Regions from separate parts of the Nocardia sp. NPDC052112 genome, predicted to be linked through region 2. Evidence: riboswitches for the same ligand, from Rfam matches in the RefSeq annotation. Region 2 holds a riboswitch; the other holds the start of a gene.
What was found. A riboswitch is a leader RNA that binds a small molecule or an ion and turns the genes downstream of it on or off. The one in region 2 is predicted to bind thiamine pyrophosphate.

Region 1 (9,675 bases), on a different contig from region 2:
CGCGTGCAGCCGTATCGAGCGGTCCGCTGGGGCGTGCTCGCGGTGCGGAGGAAATCTCCGGAAGTCAGTGACCCCAGCCGTTTTCGCATGCACCCACCGAGGGACACGGGTGCCTCGAGGTCTTCGCCACTGGACACGTCTTCCTGGCTGCCACCGCAGTCCGCGCACTCGGCTTCCTGATCGCATGGTTCATCGACGAAGTTCCCTTGCGTGGCATGGCCGCGCGCCCTGCCGAGTCAGGAGCGCAAACGCCATGCGGCGATCTCGGTTCGATTCTGAAATCCCAATTTGGCCAGGATGCTGCGGACATGCGTTTCCACTGTGCGCTCGGAAAGTACGAGCCGAGCGGCGATTTCGCGGTTGGCCAATCCATTCGCGACCAGGTCCGCGACTTCGGTTTCCCGTGCGGTCAGCGGGTTCGCATCGCGACCCGCCCGGTCGATGTCGGCGAGCAGCGCATCGGCGGCCCGCAAGCGATGCGTCATACCGAGTCGCCGGAATTCTTGTGCCGCTTCGGTTATCGCCGACCGGGCGGCGCGCAGATCCCCGGGTGCGCGCCGGGTGCGCAACGCGTCGGCCAGCCCGAGACGGCTCAGTGCCAGAAAGGGGCGCGCGCCGATGCGGCCGTCCATCGCGATCGCACGTTGGTAGTGCCCGATCGCGGCGTCGACCCGTCCGGCGGTGAGCGCGAGGTCGGCGATCGGGCGGGCGATAGAACCGGCGCACAGGACAGCGCCGCCGTCGCCGAGGTAGTAGTCGTCGGGGCCGAACGCCTGGTAGGTGCGCTCGGCGGTTTCCTTGTCGCGTAACAACACCGCGGTGAAACCGATGTTGTAGAGCAGCCCGAGCCAATGCGGACCGATCTGAAAGGTGCCGGGCAATTCCCGGAACTCCTGGAATAGCGCGCGTGCCTCGTCGAGATCGCCGGCCAGGGCGCGTGTCATCGGTAGGAAGATCCGGATCAACGGTATCTGCGGCGCATGGCGGATCGCCGCGAATCGCTCGGCGGCTTCGGTTTCGGACACATATCCCTGCACCATGTTCATCAATCCGCGGAACGCGTGGTGCAAACCGAGCAGCGACTCGTCGCCCATCCGGACGGCGAGTTCGAACGCGGCGTTATTACTTTCGTCCGCGGCGGCGAAATCGCCGGTCAATGCGGCGCGGGTGGCAACGAGTCGATGCCGATGCCAGCGCGCGATCGGCAGGCGTCCCTGCTCGGCGACCTGCTCGAGTTCGATGATCGCTCGGTCTACCAGGCCGAGATCGCCGAGTTGGATTGCGGCCGAGGCCTGCCAGAGATAGCCCCACAGCCGGGCCAGCGGCTGACGCGCACGAGCGCCGAGCTCGATGGCGCGTTCGACGAGGTCCATCCGCTCGGCGAGGAAATGTGGCGCCGAAAGGGCGAGGTGGCGAGCGTGGATGGCATCGAGCAGGGTGTCGGGGTCGCCGCTGCGTTCGGCGGTCGCCATGGCCGTCGCGGAAAGCTCTCTGGCACGGTCGCATTCGCCGATCTCGGCGGCCGCCATGGCGCGATGCGCGGTGAGCCGGGCGATCGACGCGCCGTCGGTATCGGCGGATAGATAGCGTAATGCACTGCGGCACAGCCGATCCGCCGTGGCGATTATCTTCGGGGTGCCGATACCGTGCACCACCAACGCGGCCGCCGCCAGGAGGTCGGGGCGGGCTGCCTGCTCCGCAATCGTCGCGGCCTGTGCGCAATGGTCGATGCTGCCGTCGATGCGTCCGGCCTCGAATTCGCTGCGCGCGAGCTCGATCAACAGCTCGGCTCGCAGCGGGCCGGGTGCGCTCGGTCCGGTCGCCTCGATCGCCCACTGGTGGAAGCGGATCGCGTCATCGAATGCGGTCGCCGCGCGTGCGGATTCGGCGGCGATGCGAGCCCAGTGTGCGCAGTCGGCGTTGCCGTCCGGGCCGCTCGCCCTTCGCAAGTGGGTCGCGATCGGTCCGGCCACCGAGGGATCGCCATCGGCGCGGGCGGCGAGCAACTCGGCGGCGCTGCGGTGCAATGACATTCGCTCCGACGGCGGCAATTCGGCGTAGATCGCATCGCGGATCAGCGCGTGGACGAATGCCACTCCGCCGTCGTCGGGGTGCCGGACCACACCGGCGGTCACAGCCGTATCCAGCGCGGTATCGACAGCGGTGCCCGTCAGCTGTTCGAGTAGATCCGGTTCGATCCGCTCGCCGAGCACGCTCGCGGCGCGCAGTACCGTCCGGGTCGCGGTGTCGAGCCGGTTCACGTGTGCCAATGCCAGCCGTCGAAAACCTGGACGGGACAACGGATCCGAATCGGAGTCACCGGCCGATTCGACGACGAGTCGAACATAGAGCGGGTTGCCGCGGGTGCGTTCGTATAGCCGATCGGCGGTCGCGGTATCCAGGGCGGGCGCGGCCTGGCGCAACCAATACCGGACCTCCTCGACCGATAGTCCGGTCAGCGGCATCGTCTGGGTGTGCCGCATCCCTACCAGGTCCGGCAATTGTTCGAGATAGGGGCCGTCGGTGGTGTCGCGTGCGGTGGCCAGCAGAAGCAACCGCTGACGCGGGAGTTCGGCGGCGACGTGCCGCAGCAGCAGTAGTGAGGTTCGATCGGCCCAGTGCAGGTCCTCCAGCACCACCGCGAGTCCGGCCGGAGCCGCGAGTGCTTCGAGCGCGTCGGTGAAGACGGTGAACATGCGAAACCGTTGCGAGGCCGAATCCGCCCACTGCACGGCGTCGCCACCCGCCAGCGTCTCGGACAACTCCGGGAGGTCGCGGCCGAGCCGGTGCCACGGCCACAGCGGCGGCATCCCCGTGTCGTCGACAGCGAAACCACGGCCGACGCGCAGCCCGCATTCGGCGGCGATTGCCGCGGTGTGTTCGGCCAGCCGGGTCTTGCCGATTCCGGCCGGCCCGTCGATCAGGATCAACCGCCCCTGTCCCGCGGCGGCTGCGAGCACAGCGGCCCGCAGTCGGGCGAGCTCGTGATGACGACCGATCAGCGGGTCCTGCATAGGCAGCAGTATCCATGCGTTCCGTGGACCGTGCGCGAGTTTCAGTACCCCGCGTACGTGGTGACACTGATCCGCATCGCTGCTGCGGCGCCGAAGCTGAGTACATCATTCCCGCAGATCAGGAGCGCCTCCGATGTACGCACAACTCGTCTATTTCGACGGACCACGCAGCAGCGACCAATTGGTCGCGGCGGACTTCGCGTCCCGGCACCGGATCGAGCCGGCGCTCGCCGGTATCCCCGGACTGCTCACCACCTATGAACTGCGCCGCCACGACGGGTCCGGGATAATCATCGCGATCGCCGAATCCGAGGGCGTGCTGCTCGACGCGCAGCGCGCGATCCTGGCCACCGAACTGCTGCCCGGCGAGGATATGGCACTGCTGCCCGGCCCCGACCGGGTGGAGACCTACCCGGTGATCGCGCATCGCGGCTCCGCCGACAGCTATGCGGATCGGGGCTAGCCATGTCGTGGACACTGCTCGTCGAACCACAGCTGCAACGTGGCCAACGACATTGGGTGGTCGACCCGGCGCACAGTCGCGCCGAATTCACCGTCGCCAATTTCGGCCGCACCGTCTACGGCCGGGCGCCGATCCGGGAGGGTCGCTTGACCACGGGGCGCGGCGGTACGCCCGAAACCGTCACCGGCACAGTCGATCTAGGTGCGATCGACACCGCGCACGCCCGGCGCGATCGGGATCTGCGTGCCCGCCGCCTGCTCGATCTGGACCGGCATCCGCTGATGACCTTCACCGCCGACCACATCACCGATATGGCCGGTGAATGGCGAGTCGCCGGGACCGCACGGGTGCGCGGGCGGCGGGTCGAACTCGTCTGCACCGTAGCCAAATTCGTCCTCGGTCCCGACGACACCGTCCGCCTGCTCGCCCATGCCGTGCTGGACCGGCGGGAAATCGGTATCCGGGCGCCGGAATTGATGATCGGACGGCATATCGCGATAGAGCTGAATGTGCTATTGCGCCCGGAAGTGACGTCGAATTGACGATCTCCGGCACGGACCGACGAGGGGTCAGTCCGTGCCGGTGTCCAGGTGAGCGTGCCCGAACAGCCGAAGCATAATGTCCGCCAGCATAATTCGCTCCTGCTGACTCAGCGGAGCGAGGATCTCGTCGCGTACTTGTCCCGCCTCCTGCTCGAGGGCCCTCAGCAAGGCCCGACCGGATCTGGTGATCCGCACCGACATGCGACGACGATCGGCCGGATCGCGGGTGCGTTCGACCTGACCGGCACCGGCCAATTCGTCGACGATCTTCGCCACATCGCTCGGATGGATATCGAGCCGAATACCCAGATCGCGCTGCATATGCGGCCCGAAATCGGCGAGTGCGGCGAGTACCGCCATATGCCACAGCCGAAGTCCGCGCGCCGCGAGCCGATCGGCGAACCGGCCGCGCGCGACCTTGCCCACCCGCGACAACAGGTAGATCTCGAGCCCGAGCAGGCTCGGTGGCAGGGCACGCGCGGAATCCATGCGACAAATTATAGGTCGGTGCCTACGATAGGTCTGGACCTACTAATAAGGAGTTGGCGTGGACGCCCTGTACTCGAGACTGCTCGTCACCGGTTTCGCCCAATGCTTCGACTTCTACAACGCCGTCCTTCCCGAGCTCATCGGCGCGAAGCTGATCAAAGGCACCGCGGCCGGTCCCTATGCGAACTGGGATGTCGACGATCAAGCGGTACTGGTGCTCTTCGACCGCACCGCGATGTCCGAAGTCGTCGGGACCACCGATATGCCCGCCACCGCCGCACCAGCGCAGGACGCCGCGATGTTCGTCTGCCGAGTGCCCGATGTCGACGCGGGCCTCGAGCTGTGCCTGCGCAACGGCGCGACCCTGGCCGCCGCCGCGGCCGACCGGCCGCACTGGGGCCCGAATCTGCGCACCGCGCACCTGCGCGACCCGGCGGGCACCCTGATCGAACTCCAGTCCTACTGACCAGCGATGAATTCCGCCCGCGCGCACCGTCGGCACTGATACACGTACACCGACCGGGAGGACCACCATGCAGAAAATCGTCACGAACCTCTGGTACGACACCCAGGCCGAGGAGGCCGCCGAGTTCTACTGTTCGCTGTTCGAGGATTCGAAGATCACCAATGTCGTGCCCTACTCCGAGGCGGGGCCACGCGAAGCCGGGCTCACCATGCTCGTCGATTTCGAACTCAACGGACAGAAGTTCACCGCCATCAACGGCGGCGGCGACTACCACTACACCCACGCCATGTCGCTGCTGGTCAATTGCGACAGCCAAGACGAGGTCGACCGGCTCTGGACGGCGCTGCTCGCCGACGGCGGCCAGCCGATCGAATGCGGTTGGCTCAATGACAAATACGGTGTGCCGTGGCAGATCTGGCCCGTCGAAGCCGACACCCTGCTGGCCGCTACCGACCGCGCGGCCGCGAACCGCGCTATGCAGGCGATGCTCGGAATGCAGAAGATCGACCTGCAGGGCATGCGGGACGCCTACGAAGGCAAGGTCAGCTGATCTGCCAGGAGCCGACCTCGCGGTATCCGGAGTTGTAGATGGCGGAGCCGTCGCCCTCGGTGATCTGGTAGTGCTTCATATTTCCGCCCCAATAGCGCAGGATGCGGCCGAGCTCATCGGCGAGATCGGCCGGCGCCGCCACGCCCTCGGGCAGGACATCCAGATCTACCTCCAGGGTGAATTTCACCCTGAGGAATGTACCGGCGCCCGGTTGGGCGACGGTCGCTTCGCTGTATGTTCCTCCGATCGCCGGGCGGGGCACGGACGTGGAAAGGTATCGTCGGGCGGGAAAATTTCACACACCAACGGGGGCTCGCACCAGCGGGCTGAGAGGACGGCTAGCCCAATTCGGGCGTTCAGGGCCGTCGACCGTATGAACCTGACCGGGTAATGCCGGCGTAGGGAGGATATTCATGGGCACACCTGTCGATTCCGTGACCACCGGTCCGATCGAAGGCAGCGTCAAGCACTACCAGGCGGTCGATGACCTGCGCATTCCGGTGCGTCGGATCAATCTGACCAATGGCGAGCACTTCGACGTCTACGACACCTCGGGCCCGTACACCGACGATAAGGCGTCCGTCGATCTGGAGGCCGGTCTACCGAAGTTGCGCGACGGCTGGGCAAAGCCCGAGGTCGACGGTCCGCGTACCCAGCTGGCCTGGGCGCGGCAGGGTCTCATCACCCCCGAGATGCGCTTCATCGCCGTACGCGAGGGCGTTTCGCCGGAGCTGGTGCGCGACGAGGTCGCCGCGGGTCGCGCGGTCATCCCGGCCAACCACCGGCATCCGGAGCTGGAGCCGACCGTTATCGGCAAGAAGTTCCTGGTGAAGATCAATGCCAATATCGGCAATTCGGCCGTGTCCTCCTCGATCGCGGAGGAGGTGGAGAAGATGGTGTGGGCCACCCGCTGGGGTGCGGACACCATTATGGATCTGTCCACCGGCAAGAACATTCACGAGACGCGCGAATGGATCCTGCGCAATTCGCCAGTCCCGGTCGGCACCGTGCCGATCTATCAGGCGCTGGAGCAGGTGAACGGTGATCCCACCGCGCTCACCTGGGAGATCTACCGCGACACCGTAATCGAGCAGTGCGAGCAGGGCGTGGACTATATGACCGTGCACGCCGGTGTGCTGCTGCGTTACGTGCCGCTGACCGCCAAGCGGGTCACCGGCATCGTCTCGCGTGGCGGATCCATCATGGCCGCATGGTGTCTGGCGCATCATCGGGAGTCGTTCCTGTACACCAACTTCGCCGAACTCTGTGAGATCCTGGCGAAATACGATGTGACCTTCTCCCTCGGCGACGGCCTGCGTCCCGGCTCCATTGCCGATGCCAATGACGAGGCCCAGTTCGCCGAGCTGCGCACCCTCGGTGAGCTGACCAAGATCGCGAAATCGCATGGCGTACAGGTCATGATCGAGGGGCCGGGGCACGTGCCGATGCACAAGATCGTGGAGAACGTGCGGCTGGAAGAGGAACTGTGCGAGGAAGCGCCGTTCTACACCCTCGGCCCGCTCGCCACCGATATCGCACCCGCCTACGACCACATCACCTCGGCCATCGGCGCGGCCATCATCGCCCAGGCGGGCACCGCGATGCTGTGTTATGTCACCCCCAAGGAGCATCTGGGGCTGCCCAACCGGGACGACGTCAAGGTCGGCGTGATCACCTACAAGATCGCCGCGCACGCCGCCGACCTCGCCAAGGGGCATCCGTACGCCCAGGACCGCGATAACGAATTGTCCAAGGCCCGGTTCGAATTCCGCTGGCGCGATCAGTTCGCCCTGTCCCTCGATCCGGACACCGCCCGCGAGTACCACGACGAAACCCTGCCCGCCGAGCCCGCCAAAACCGCGCACTTCTGCTCCATGTGCGGACCGAAGTTCTGCTCCATGCGCATCTCCGCCGATGTGCGGGAATACGCCGCGCGCCAGGGGCTTTCGGAGACCGAGGCGATCGAAGCCGGAATGGCCGAGAAGTCCGCGGAATTCGCCGACCACGGCGCACAGGTGTACCTGCCGGTCGTATCATAAGCAGTCCGCTGAAATGGCGATAGCCCCGGACCAAGGGGTGGTCCGGGGCTTCATTCAGGAAGGTACACGAAGAATCCGCCGCTCAGGAGCGGATTCGCCAAAATTGATGCCGAGTGGTTGCCTGTCCGACATTCGCGCGGGCGATCGGAAAACCGAGGGCGGCGAAGGACTGGCTGCACCATCATGACCACGCTGGCGTTCCCGATGTGGTCGATCCGCTCACCGAGGATCCGCTGCGCTTCATCGCCGCGGTCGATGCTGGTGTTCGAGCCGCCACGCAGTGAGTGCGCCGCTCAGGCGCGATCACGTAACGCATGCCAGACGCGTCCACGGACCTCACCGAGGCCGATGCGCCGCTTCTTCGAACCCGGTGCCGATGCCGTGATGACCACCTCGTCACCGTCCTCGAGAAAGGTCCGGTGCAGACCGTTCACCAGGACAGGTTCCGCCCCGCCCCAGGACAATTCGATGAACGAACCGCGCTGGTCCGACTCCGATCCGGAGATGGTGCCGGAGGCGTAGAGATCGCCGGTGCGCGTGGCGGCGCCGTTCACGGTGAGATGCGCCAGCATCTGCGCCGGTGACCAGTACATCCGGGAATACGGCGGATGCGAGACGGTTTGGCCGTTCCAATGCACGGCCACATCGATATCGAGGCCCCATGGCTGGCTGCCTCGCAGGTAGGGCAGCGGCTTGGGTTCTTGTTTCGGCAGCTGTCTGCGCGCGGTCTCCAAGGCGGCCAGCGGCGTTATCCAGGCCGAGAGCGAGGTCGCGAACGACTTGCCGAGGAACGGCCCGAGCGGCTGGTACTCCCAGGCCTGGATATCGCGCGCGGACCAATCGTTCACCAGCGCAACGCCGAAGACGTGATCGGCGAACTGATCGATATCGATGGGCATACCGAGTTCGGAACCGACCCCGACCACGAATCCGAGCTCGGCCTCGATATCGAGGCGTTGCGACGGGCCGAAATCCGGTGTGCCGGTGGGGGTTCGGCGCTGGCCACGTGGTCGCACGATATCGGTACCGGAGACGACGACGGTGCCGGCCCGTCCGTGATATCCGACCGGCAGATGCCGCCAATTGGGTAGGAGTGGTTCGGCATCGGGACGGAACAGCCTGCCGAGGTTCGTCGCGTGGTCGATGCTGGCGTAGAAATCGACGTAGTCACCGATATCCACCGGCAGCTTCATCCGTACGTCGTGCAGTAGATGCACTGCCTCCGTGGGGATTTCGTCATCTATCAGCTCACGGAGCCTGCTGCGCACCGCATGCCACCGACGTGGCCCCGCCGCCATGAAGGCATTGAGACTCGGCTCGGCGAATACCGGATCCTCCAGTGCAGCGGCGAGATCGATGACCTGCTCGCCGATTCTCGCGCCGACTCGGAAGCTCGCGCCCTCCGGCGCGAAGACACCGTAGGGCAGATTGTCCGGACCGAAGAGGGTGTTGTCGGGAACCTCGATGCGGGTTTTCATGCGGGTCCACGGCGCAGGTTCGCATGCGGTCGCTGATCCGGTTGCCGATGCCCGTCGGACTGCGGTCCGCGACCGGACCAGGTCCACGCATATCCGGGATCCTCGCAGGCCAGCGCGCCTTCGCCGAGTTCGAGCGGTCGGAAGGTGTCGACCATGACCGCGAGTTCGTCGAAGAAATCGATGCCGATACTGCGCTCATAGGCGCCCGGCTGCGGACCGTGCGCATAACCGCCGGGATGGACCGATACCGAACCCGGTCCGATACCGGAACCCCTACGCGCCTCGTAATTTCCGCCGCAGTAGAACATGATCTCGTCGCTGTCGACATTGGAGTGGTAGTACGGCACCGGAATCGACAGCGGGTGATAGTCGACCTTGCGCGGTACGAAATTGCATACCACGAAATTGATCCCCTCGAATGCCTGATGGGCGGGTGGCGGCTGGTGCACCCGGCCGGTAAGCGGTTCGAAATCGGCGATATTGAAGGTGAGCGGATACAGACAGCCGTCCCAGCCGATCACATCGAACGGATGCGTCGCGTAGATCATCCGCGTGCCGACCACCTGGCCGCTCGGGCGATGCTTGACCAGCACTTCGATATCGGTTCCGGTGGCGATCAACGTTTCCCCCGGCC
Region 2 (9,675 bases):
CCTTGGTTGTCATGGATGAAGCCCCGGACAGCGTAGACGCCGTGGAACCGCCATATCCTTGGCAGGGATACATCCACATGCTCACATACGGCATTTGGGGAGATGTTCTACTCCGCGACGACGAGGTCGTCGGGATTGCGGAGGACCTGATCGAGCAGCGGACCTTCACCGGTCCAGTGGATAACTACTACCAGGCCGCAGTCGATGCTCTCGCATCGGGATGTCCGCGCCTGTCGGCGCTCGATCATCACGATGACGCCGTCGTGCGGGACTTCCTTGCCCGACTCGTACGCGCGCTCGACGAGCGTAGGCCGTGGACGAGGCCGCCATTCGCATAGCGCGATGCGGCACAAAGATCACGACTATCTGGTGTTCGCCGAGAACACAAGCCCAGCAAGCGCGCCCGGAAGTCCTGTCCCATTCCCAGTCCGTTCTCGCCCGCGGAGCGCATCTCGCCATAGCCATACGCGACGGCGGAGTCGGCCTCGCCGGCACGGTTACTCTCACCGTGCTGCTACTCACCCACCTCGGCACCCGGTAAGGGAGAGTCATCTGCCCCGAATAGGTCCGAGCTCCCGCCACGATCGAGGTTGTCACCTTCGGCCTCGGTCATCCCGCCGCGGCCGCCGCTCGCGCGTTCTATGAAGGCCTCGGCTTCACCCCAGCCGAGATGGCCACCCCGGGCTCGGAAGGCGGCCCACGCCAGACCTTTCGGCGAACGGTTCCCATGGCGCCGACGGGCAGCGGCCGCTGAGTTTCGCGTGAGTGTCGGAGCGGGTTTCGGGGATCAGGCGAGGGCGCGGTGAACGGCGTCGGCGGGGTCGGTGGCGAGTTGTGCTGCTGGGATGGGGTTTCCGGCGGCGTCGTGTAGTTGCCAGCCGCCCAGCGAGATGACGGGGGTGGTGCCGCGGTGGCGGGCGAAGGCGAGTTCGGAGAGGGTGCCCCAGGAGCCGCCGATCACGATGACGGCATCGGCGGAGTGAATGAGGATCGCGTTTCGGCCCTCGCCCATGTTGGTGTATAGAACCGCGGACAGACCGCGACATGGAGCGGACTGGTCGGTATCGGGTCGGACTCCGATGACGAGACCACCCGCACTGAAAGCCCCCTCGGCGACCGCGGCCATGACGCCGGTCCCGCCGCCACACAGAACGGTGGCCCCGGCACTCGCGAGCAACCGCCCCACCTCCGCGGCCCACTCGGCCTCGATACCAGTGCAGTCACTCGGTCCGCACACCGCAACCTGCATGGGTACGTCGTATGCCATGAAGTCGACGATAGTTGTCCTGAATCTTCTTCATTGCGTACTCCCTGTAGGTCGGCCTGGCACGCCCAGTAGTACGGTTCAGCCTTTTCCACCCCACGGGCGCTGTCTCGTGATCGTGACGTCGGCGATTCGAGACGAGGGGACGTCGCACCGCTGCTTGCCGCCTGGGATTCGAGCGAATGCCGAAGTGGCGGAATTGATCTCGGCACATATCCAGTGGGCGCCTCGTATGAGACAGAGCCTGTGCGGGGTGTGCACTGGATACGCGACAGCGCTGCCGTGCGTCCCGCGTCGACAACGCGTGAGCCACCTGTCGGCGGTCGCGGTGCATCCATTCGGAGGCTATACAGACTTGCGTCGCACCGAAATCCGCCCCACACCCCACGCGATCACGACCGCGGCCAGGAACGACAACAGCGACGCGCTCATCCACGCCTGTTTGGTGAAGTGCAGTTCTTCCTGTACGTCGACCCAGAAGTCGGTCCACACTCCGGCATCGCCCGGGTTGATCAGTTGGTATACCGAAAGTCCGACCAGCCAGGCGAAAACCATGCCCCAGCGCGATGGCGCGGTCGCCGAGGTATCCCACTGGTCCCGCGTCCGCAGGAAGAAATCCGCGACGAGCACGCCGAGCAGTGGCACGAAGACCGAACCGATCAGGCCGAGGAAGCCGAAGTAATTCGCCATGTTCAGCCGCAGTGCGAGCAGCGTGATCAGCAGGCCGAGACCGATCGAGAGCACCCGGCGGTCGACCCGGGGCGCGAGATTCTGAATCGACACGGCCGTCGAGTACACATTCGCGAAGGACTGGTCGGCCTCGCGGAAGACGAAGACGAAGAAGAACACCGCTCCGAAAGTGACCTTCAGGAATGGCGAATACACCCCGCCGTCGGCGGACGCGAGCGCCAATGCGAACAGTCCGAGCACATAGGCGATGATCTGGGTGAACGCATACGCCCCACTGGCCGCGCCGAATGCCGCGCGGGTGCTGCGGGAGTGCCTGGTGTAGTCGGCCGCCACCGGCACCCACGAGATCGAAACCGCAAGTGCCGCATCGGTAGCGATCCAGAAGAGATTCCAATCCACACCGAACGGCCCGCCGCCCGCGGGTCCCGGATTGGCGGTGAGATTCGGCAGACCCGCGCGGACGAACTGGATATAGAACCAGATCAACGCGATCACCACGCCGACGGTCACGAATCGCCGCAGCATTCGCACCGATCCGAGCGGCCAGATCGTCAATACCGTCGTCAGCACACCCGCGGCGATCACATAAACCCAGTGCGGCCCACCGTCGAACAGCTCCTCGGCCGCATCGCCGATGACGATCAGTTCGAAGGTGCCCCAACCGATCAGCTGCGCGATATTGAGCACCGTCGGCAGGTAGCTGAGCTTCGCACCGAACAACCCGCGCAGCAACATCATCGCGGGCTTACCCGTCTTGGCTCCCGGCACCGCGGCCAGGCCGAGCATGAGTCCGCCGACCACCGTTCCGATGATCATCGCGAGAATGCCCGCGGCGATGGAGATCTGCGCGGCGCCACCGGTGTTCGGTGCCAGCACCGTGTACGCGCCGGAGAAGGCGAACAGGCTGACCCCGAGGTTCGCCCAGAATGCGCTCTGGTCCCAGAAAGACAGGACTTTCGGCGCGGGCTGGTCCAGCGTCAGCGGTGCTTCGCGCCGCTCGGATCGATCAAGGGTGGGTGTAGACATCCCGGTACCGCTCTCCCTACGCCGGCATTACCCGGACAGGTTCATGCGGTCGGCGAAACGTGGGGTCCGCCCTCTCAGCCCGGCCGTGCCCGAGCTCCCGCGTTGGGGTCGTTCGGGCGAAATGCTACACCCGCGCACCGGCGCGCCGGGCCGCGCCTTCGGACATTCCAGACAGGTTCCGCAGAGACCGCCCGAAAATCTCGGCCGACGTCCATACTGTGCGGTACCGACCTGGTTATTGCTCGGTTATCTGCCGCTCATCGCCCGCCTCTACCTGGAATGAGTATGCGCCCATGATGCTGATTACCTTGCACGAGACCGTCCTTGCCCAACTCGGGGATCCGACGCCCGAGGCGCCACCCAATTCGGAGAAGATCCTGCAGTTGGTCCGTTACCTGACTTGGTTTGTTCTGCTGTCGGGTGTCTGCGGTATCACCTACGCGGGCGGCCGGTTCGCTTGGGAAAAGTGGAGCGGAGGCACCCTGGACTCGCCGAAGATGCTCGCCGGCGCGATGGTCGGTGGTGTCATCGCGACCAGCGCGGGCACCATCATGAACGCTATCGTCGGGAACTGAAACCCGTTGTGGGCGTTCGGCTGACGGTGGATCCGGCCGCGGCGGCGGTGCGCGCGAAGACGATTGCGTCGCGCACCGCCGCACCGCCGGGATCATTGTTGAAGTAGATGAACACCTGCGCCCGATCCGACCAGGTGTCGGCCAGCCGTCGCGCCCAACTGGTGAGTGCCGTGCGCCCGTAACGCGGTGCGGGTGTCGCGCGTCCGGAATGCAGTCGCAGATAACCCCAATCCGTCGTCCGCCACAGCGGGGCGACCGGGCGCGATCGGACATCGGCCCAACACAGCGCCGCACCGCATTCCGTCAGGACGGCACGAACTTCGGGAATCCACCAGGAATCGTGCCGGGGTTCGACCGCGATGCGGATCTCGGGCGGAAAACAGCGCAGGCAGGCGTCGAGCAGTGCCGGATCCACCCGCAGCGTCGGCGGCAGTTGCAGGAGCACCGGCCCCAGCTTGTCGCCCAGTGCACAGGCGTGCTCCAGCATGCGCGCGACTGGCTCCTCGGGTTCGCGCAGCCGCTTGATGTGGGTGAGGAACCGGCTGGCCTTGACCGCGAAACAGAAGTCCGGCGGTGTTCGATCCCGCCATGCCGCGAAAGTCTCGCCGCTGGGCAGCCGATAGAAGGCATTGTTGCTCTCGACCGTCGCGAAGCCCGCGGCGTAGGTTTCGAGCCACGCACGCTGCGGAACTTTTCTCGGATACAGCACATCGCGCCAGTCGCGGTACTGCCAGCCCGACGTGCCGACGAGCAGGGGCACACCTCCATCGAAGCACTTTCCCGTCACCGCCATATCAACTACTCTGTGTAGTAGAGCGATCGGGGAGGGTGCGATGGGCGAACTATCTGTGGTAGATCGGCGAATCGGTGGGGCGCAGTGGAGTTTTCTGCAATGGGCCGTGTTCGTGATCGGTGCGATCCATATCGTGTGGGCGATCGCGGGGTGGTTCGCCGAGCCCAGTTTCGAACTCGGCGAACACGCCCCGGCGACTCCGGTGCTCGGTATGGACTACAACGGCTGGCATGCGGTGGCCGGGCTACTGCTGTTCGGCCCGGCGCCGATCGTCGCGACCCGCAAGTCGTGGTCGGCCTGGTACTGCATGCTCGCCGGGGTCGGCGGGGGATTCGTGGTCGGGGTGTGGGCGCTGTTCTCGCACCACGTGCTGATCTTCAGCTTCCCGAGCCATATCACCGATGCGATCGAGCACATGGTGACCGGTGCGACGCTGCTGGCGCTCGTCGCCGTACAGGTCGTCCGTGACGGTGGCCTGCGCCCGGTATTCGGCTCGTCCGGTCAGTAGCACCCTTCGAGGGTCGCGGCGGCGACAACATCGATGACATCGGTGACATCGTTGTGCACGTACAAGGCGGCGCGTTGGCGCCGGGCGCCGTTGCCACGCGCCAGCACCGCATCGACGGTATCGACGACGAACTGCCGGTCACCCGACTGCTCGAGCGCGGGGGTGAGGTAGTCGACCAGCGCGGCGAGCAGGGTGCGGGCCGGAAAGGCGCGGCCGCTGATCGTGTCGAGCCCATCGCCGTCCAGCCCGGATCGGGCGGCCCGCCAATACGCGGCCCGCAACACCTCCGCGGGCACCGGCGGCGGTGGCAGCCGATCGTGTATCGCCGTATTCGCCATGACGACGGCGGCACGAATCAGCGTGGCCAATAACGCCGTTTCCTCGACCGTCGCCGGCACATCACTGACGCGCACCTCGACGGTCGGGTACGTGGCCGAGGGCCGCACATCCCAATACACCATCGCCTTATCGAGAATGCTGCCGCTGGCGAGCATCATCCGCACCATATCGTCGTAGTCGGCTTCGGAATCGAAGAACGGGGGTGGACCGGCACTCGGCCATCGCCGCCACTGAATGCTGCGCCAACTGGCGTATCCGGTATCGGTGGCACGGTAGACCGCGGAATTGGCCGTCAACGACAACAACACCGGCAACCAGGGCCGCAAATAATTTCCGACCCGGACCGCGATTTCCCGTGACGGCACCCCGACATGAACATGGCAGCCACACAAACCCTGCTCATGGGCGAGCATCCCGAAATTGTGTTCGATGCGTTGATAGCGCGGGGTATCGGTGACCGGAAACGTCTCCGGCGTCGCGGGCGGAACAGCGACCGCGAGCAACCGTGCGCCGTGCTTCTCCGCGCAATTCGCCACACTGCGCCGCAGCCGCCGCAGATTGTCGAGCAATTCGGGGGTCCGGGTGTGCACGTCTGTGTTGGTCTCGACCTGACAGCGCGTCAACTCCAACTGCAGATCGATGCCGACATCGGCGGCCGCCGCCGCGACCTCGACATTCCGCGGACTCGGCGCACCCGTGATCGGATCCGCCAAGAGGAACTCCTCTTCCACACCGACACTGGGCGGAACCGCGGCCATTACTGGATTTTACTGCGCAAATCGCCGATCCGGACGGATGCCGGAATCGTTTGAGTGCACCGCGCCGGGGTAGGCCGACCGTAGTGGAGGAGCGGCGAGAAAGGGGTTCGGTATGTCCGAGGAATTGCGCGGTGTGCGCGCATTGGTCATCACCGCGAATACCGGCGTCGAACACGACGAGCTGCTGGTGCCGCTGGACTGGTTGCGCGAACACGGTGCCGTCGCCGTGCACGCGACCCCGGAGCGCGGCGAGGTCCAGACTTTTCGACACGATGTCGACAAGGATGAAGTAGTGCAGCCGGATGCGGCGCTCAATGATCTCGAGGTCGACGATTTCGATCTGCTGGTCGTGCCTGGCGGAACAGTGAATGTGGACAAACTGCGCGTCAGCGATCGCGCCGTGGAAGTCGCACAACAGTTCGTGCACGCGGGTAAGCCCGTCGCGGCGATCTGCCACGGTCCCTGGCTGCTCGTGGAGGCCGACGTCGTCGCGGGCAAGACGTTGACGTCCTACCACTCGCTGCGCACCGATGTCGTCAATGCCGAGGGACGCTGGATCGATCGTGCGGTGGTGCGTTCCGACGAGAACGGCTGGCCGTTGATCACCTCCCGCAGTCCCGGGGACCTCGCCGAATTCACCGACGCGATCGCCGCCGAGCTCACCGCGGCCCAGTCGGCCCAGGCCTTCGCGGGCGATGAAATCTTCTGACACCGGTGAGTTCTCCGGATCCGAATCGTCCTACCGATATGGACACAATCAACCTCGCCGACCTCTACGAGCTGCCGCCCCTCGACTGGGACCGCATTCGCGAACGACTCGACGCGGGTATCGAACAGGCTCCCGGCACCGGCGGCCTGGACCGGCACACCTGCTGGCTGACCACGATCAATTCGGACGGCAGCCCGCACGTCACCGCGGTCGGCGCACTGTGGGTGGACGGCGCCTTCTGGTTCACGACCGGCGCCCGCAGCCGCAAGGGCCGCAACCTGGCTCGCGATCCGCGCTGCTCGATGAGCGTGGCCACCCACGAGTTCGATCTGGTCGTGGACGGCACCGCGACCAGCATCGCCGATCCCGCCGTCGTCTCCGATATGGCCCGGCGCTGGGCCGATGACTGGCCCTGTCGCGTGGACGACTCCGGCGAGGCGGTCACCGCTGCATACAGCGCCCCCTCCGCAGGCCCACCGCCGTGGCACGTCTACCGCCTGACGGCGCGCACCGCCACGGCGCTCTCGACTGTCGAACCCGGTGGTGCGACCCGCTGGCGGTTCTGAGCCGGCGCACGTCGATTACCCGACAGGTAATCGTGTCGGGGCCGTCGGCTTCGTAGGATCGGCAGGGTGAGTACGCAGAAAGCCGGTGACCTATTGCGCCACTGGCGGCTCGAGCGCAGGCTCAGCCAGCTGGAATTGGCCGGGCGTGCCGAAACTTCCGCACGGCATCTGAGTTTCATCGAAACCGGTCGCGCGAATCCGAGTCGCACCATGCTCGTACACCTGTGCGAGCAGTTGGAGATTCCGTTGCGGGAACGCAATCGGCTACTACTCGCGGCCGGATTTGCTCCCGCCTACGCCGAACCGACCCTCGATACACCCGCGATGGACGCGGTGCGCGGTGCGATGCGCCAGATCCTCGCGGGTCACGACCCCTATCCCGCGCTGGCCATCGACCAGAGCTGGAATATGATCGACGCCAATTCCGGCGTGGCACTGCTGTTGACGGATATCGACCCGAAATTGCTCACCGCACCCGTGAATGCGCTGCGGCTGAGTCTGCACCCCGACGGAATGGCCAGCCGCATCGTCAATCTGGCCGAATGGCGCGGCCATATCTTCGAGCGGCTGTCGCGTCAGATCGAAGTCACCGGCTCGCCCGAATTGCTCGCGCTCCGCGACGAACTACGCGAATATCCCGGCGGCACAGTCGATCTCACCCTCCCTGAACCAGACCAGGCCGTCGTACCACTACGACTGCGTCACGATGACCACGAACTGTCCTTCATCAGCGTCACCACCGTCTTCGGCACACCGATGAACGTGACCGTCGCCGAACTCGCCATCGAATCGTTCTTCCCGGCCGACGAGGAGACGAAGAAGCGTCTCAACGCCGCGGCGTGATCAGCGGCCTCGCAGGTCCTGGTCGAACTGGTCGGCCGTATGCGTCGTTGGTGATCAACGCCGGTGAAATGGCTGATTGCTGCATACGTGCTGGATCGAGCGCATCGGCGACGGTGCGCACCGAGGGGGCGTTCGTCGAACTATCGGCTGCTGCTCACGCTGGCCGTTAAGGGCGCTTCGCCATGTGGCGCGTGGTCGGCGTTGCCGAGCTCGACGAGGCCCACTGCGCTGAGTTCGACACGCCTGGTCATGCACCTTGCTGCGGTCCGGACTGCGGACTGGGATGAACAGCATACGGGCGCAGCATATTTGGGTCGACGAGTCCGGCGCAGTGGGGTTCGGACGTGGGCGACGTAGTGTGGCGGACGATATCCAGGGCGCGGCGCCGCAAGCGGCCGAGGCACAACTCGCTTCGCTGAAGCGAGGGCCGGTCGGGGTAGGTTCGGGAGCGTGGGCAGGGGACCGAAGTGATGGGCGCGGCGGATCTCGCGGACCTGATCGGCGTCGCGGTGCATTCGGTGACCGATCTGGGATCGAGTCATGCGTGGACGTTGTATCGGGCGGTACTCGGCGATGGTCGCGCAGTGTTCGTGAAGGCCGCGCTCGACCAGGCGTCGGTATTTTCGGCCGAGGCCGCGGGTCTGCGCTGGCTCGCCGCGGGGGCGCCGGAGTTGGTGCCCGAGGTGCTGGCGGTAGATGGCCGGATGCTGGTACTGCCCTGGGTATCCGAGGCCGCGCCGACCGCATTCAACGCCGAGCGTTTCGGGCGCGAACTGGCTGTGCTGCACGCGAATTCGCCGGGACTGTTCGGCGCGCCGTGGTCCGGTTGGATCGCCGACCTGCCGTTGGACAACACGCAGACCGATGGTTCATGGGCGCGCTGGTACGCCGACCATCGCCTTGCCCCGTACCTGCCGCGTGCCGCCGCTGATCTCGGCGACGGAATTCGCTTGCTGGAGCGCGTGATCGAGAATATCGAAGTCCTCGCGGGCCCACCTGAACCACCGAGTCGCATTCATGGCGATCTGTGGTCCGGCAATGTCCTGTGGACTGCCGACCGTGCACTCATCATCGACCCGGCGGCACATGGCGGTCACCGCGAAACCGACCTCGCCATGCTCGCCCTCTTCGGCGCCCCACATCTGGACCGAATCCGCGCCGCCTACCACGAAACCCACCCCCTCGCCGACGGCTGGCGCAACCGCATCCCCCTGCACCAACTGCACCCACTCCTCGTCCACGTCGTCCTGTTCGGCGGCTCCTACCGGACCCGAACCCTTGCCGCGGCCTCCGCTGCCCTGACACCCGAATGACCTGCGCTGCTTCGCCCCGACATCGGCAGGCCGGCGGGCCGCTCTCATCCGCGGGGCACCGACTCAGCGGCGCGGGGCAGTTTCGGCCCGCATATGCGACAACTTCTCGGGATTGCGGACCGCATAGAGGCCGGTGATCAGCCCGTCGTCGATGCGCAACGCCAGCACCGTGTCGAGCTCGCCGCCGAGCCGGACAACCAGCGCCGGGCAGCCATTGACCCGGGTCGGTTGCAGTGACGTGGCAGCGATCCGGCCCAGTCCGGTGGCCAGCAGCCGGGCCACTTTGTCGGC

Region 1: linked by a shared signal. The riboswitch ahead of thiC (phosphomethylpyrimidine synthase ThiC) and the one ahead of AB0L58_RS03385 (cytosine permease) in region 2 are both predicted to bind thiamine pyrophosphate.

The regions. Positions count from the first base shown of each region.
Region 1 is NZ_JBFAWD010000011.1:28,225-37,899, forward strand. It holds gene AB0L58_RS21905 (AAA family ATPase) at 237-3,014, opposite strand; gene AB0L58_RS21910 (hypothetical protein) at 3,148-3,477, shown strand; gene AB0L58_RS21915 (YceI family protein) at 3,480-4,019, shown strand; gene AB0L58_RS21920 (MarR family transcriptional regulator) at 4,047-4,508, opposite strand; gene AB0L58_RS21925 (hypothetical protein) at 4,567-4,974, shown strand; gene AB0L58_RS21930 (VOC family protein) at 5,042-5,524, shown strand; gene AB0L58_RS21935 (hypothetical protein) at 5,517-5,711, opposite strand; TPP riboswitch at 5,820-5,946, shown strand; gene thiC (phosphomethylpyrimidine synthase ThiC) at 5,938-7,563, shown strand; gene fahA (fumarylacetoacetase) at 7,857-9,041, opposite strand; gene AB0L58_RS21950 (homogentisate 1,2-dioxygenase domain-containing protein) at 9,038-9,675, opposite strand, start outside.
Region 2 is NZ_JBFAWD010000002.1:13,527-23,201, reverse strand. It holds gene AB0L58_RS03395 (hypothetical protein) at 12-338, shown strand; gene AB0L58_RS03390 (LOG family protein) at 788-1,267, opposite strand; gene AB0L58_RS03385 (cytosine permease) at 1,610-2,980, opposite strand; TPP riboswitch at 2,977-3,091, opposite strand; gene AB0L58_RS03380 (hypothetical protein) at 3,274-3,555, shown strand; gene AB0L58_RS03375 (DUF72 domain-containing protein) at 3,539-4,348, opposite strand; gene AB0L58_RS03370 (DUF4383 domain-containing protein) at 4,389-4,856, shown strand; gene AB0L58_RS03365 (glutamate--cysteine ligase) at 4,850-5,953, opposite strand; gene AB0L58_RS03360 (type 1 glutamine amidotransferase domain-containing protein) at 6,066-6,662, shown strand; gene AB0L58_RS03355 (pyridoxamine 5'-phosphate oxidase family protein) at 6,701-7,228, shown strand; gene AB0L58_RS03350 (helix-turn-helix transcriptional regulator) at 7,295-8,071, shown strand; gene AB0L58_RS03345 (fructosamine kinase family protein) at 8,542-9,384, shown strand; partial or broken gene AB0L58_RS03340 (sigma factor-like helix-turn-helix DNA-binding protein) at 9,448-9,675, opposite strand, start outside.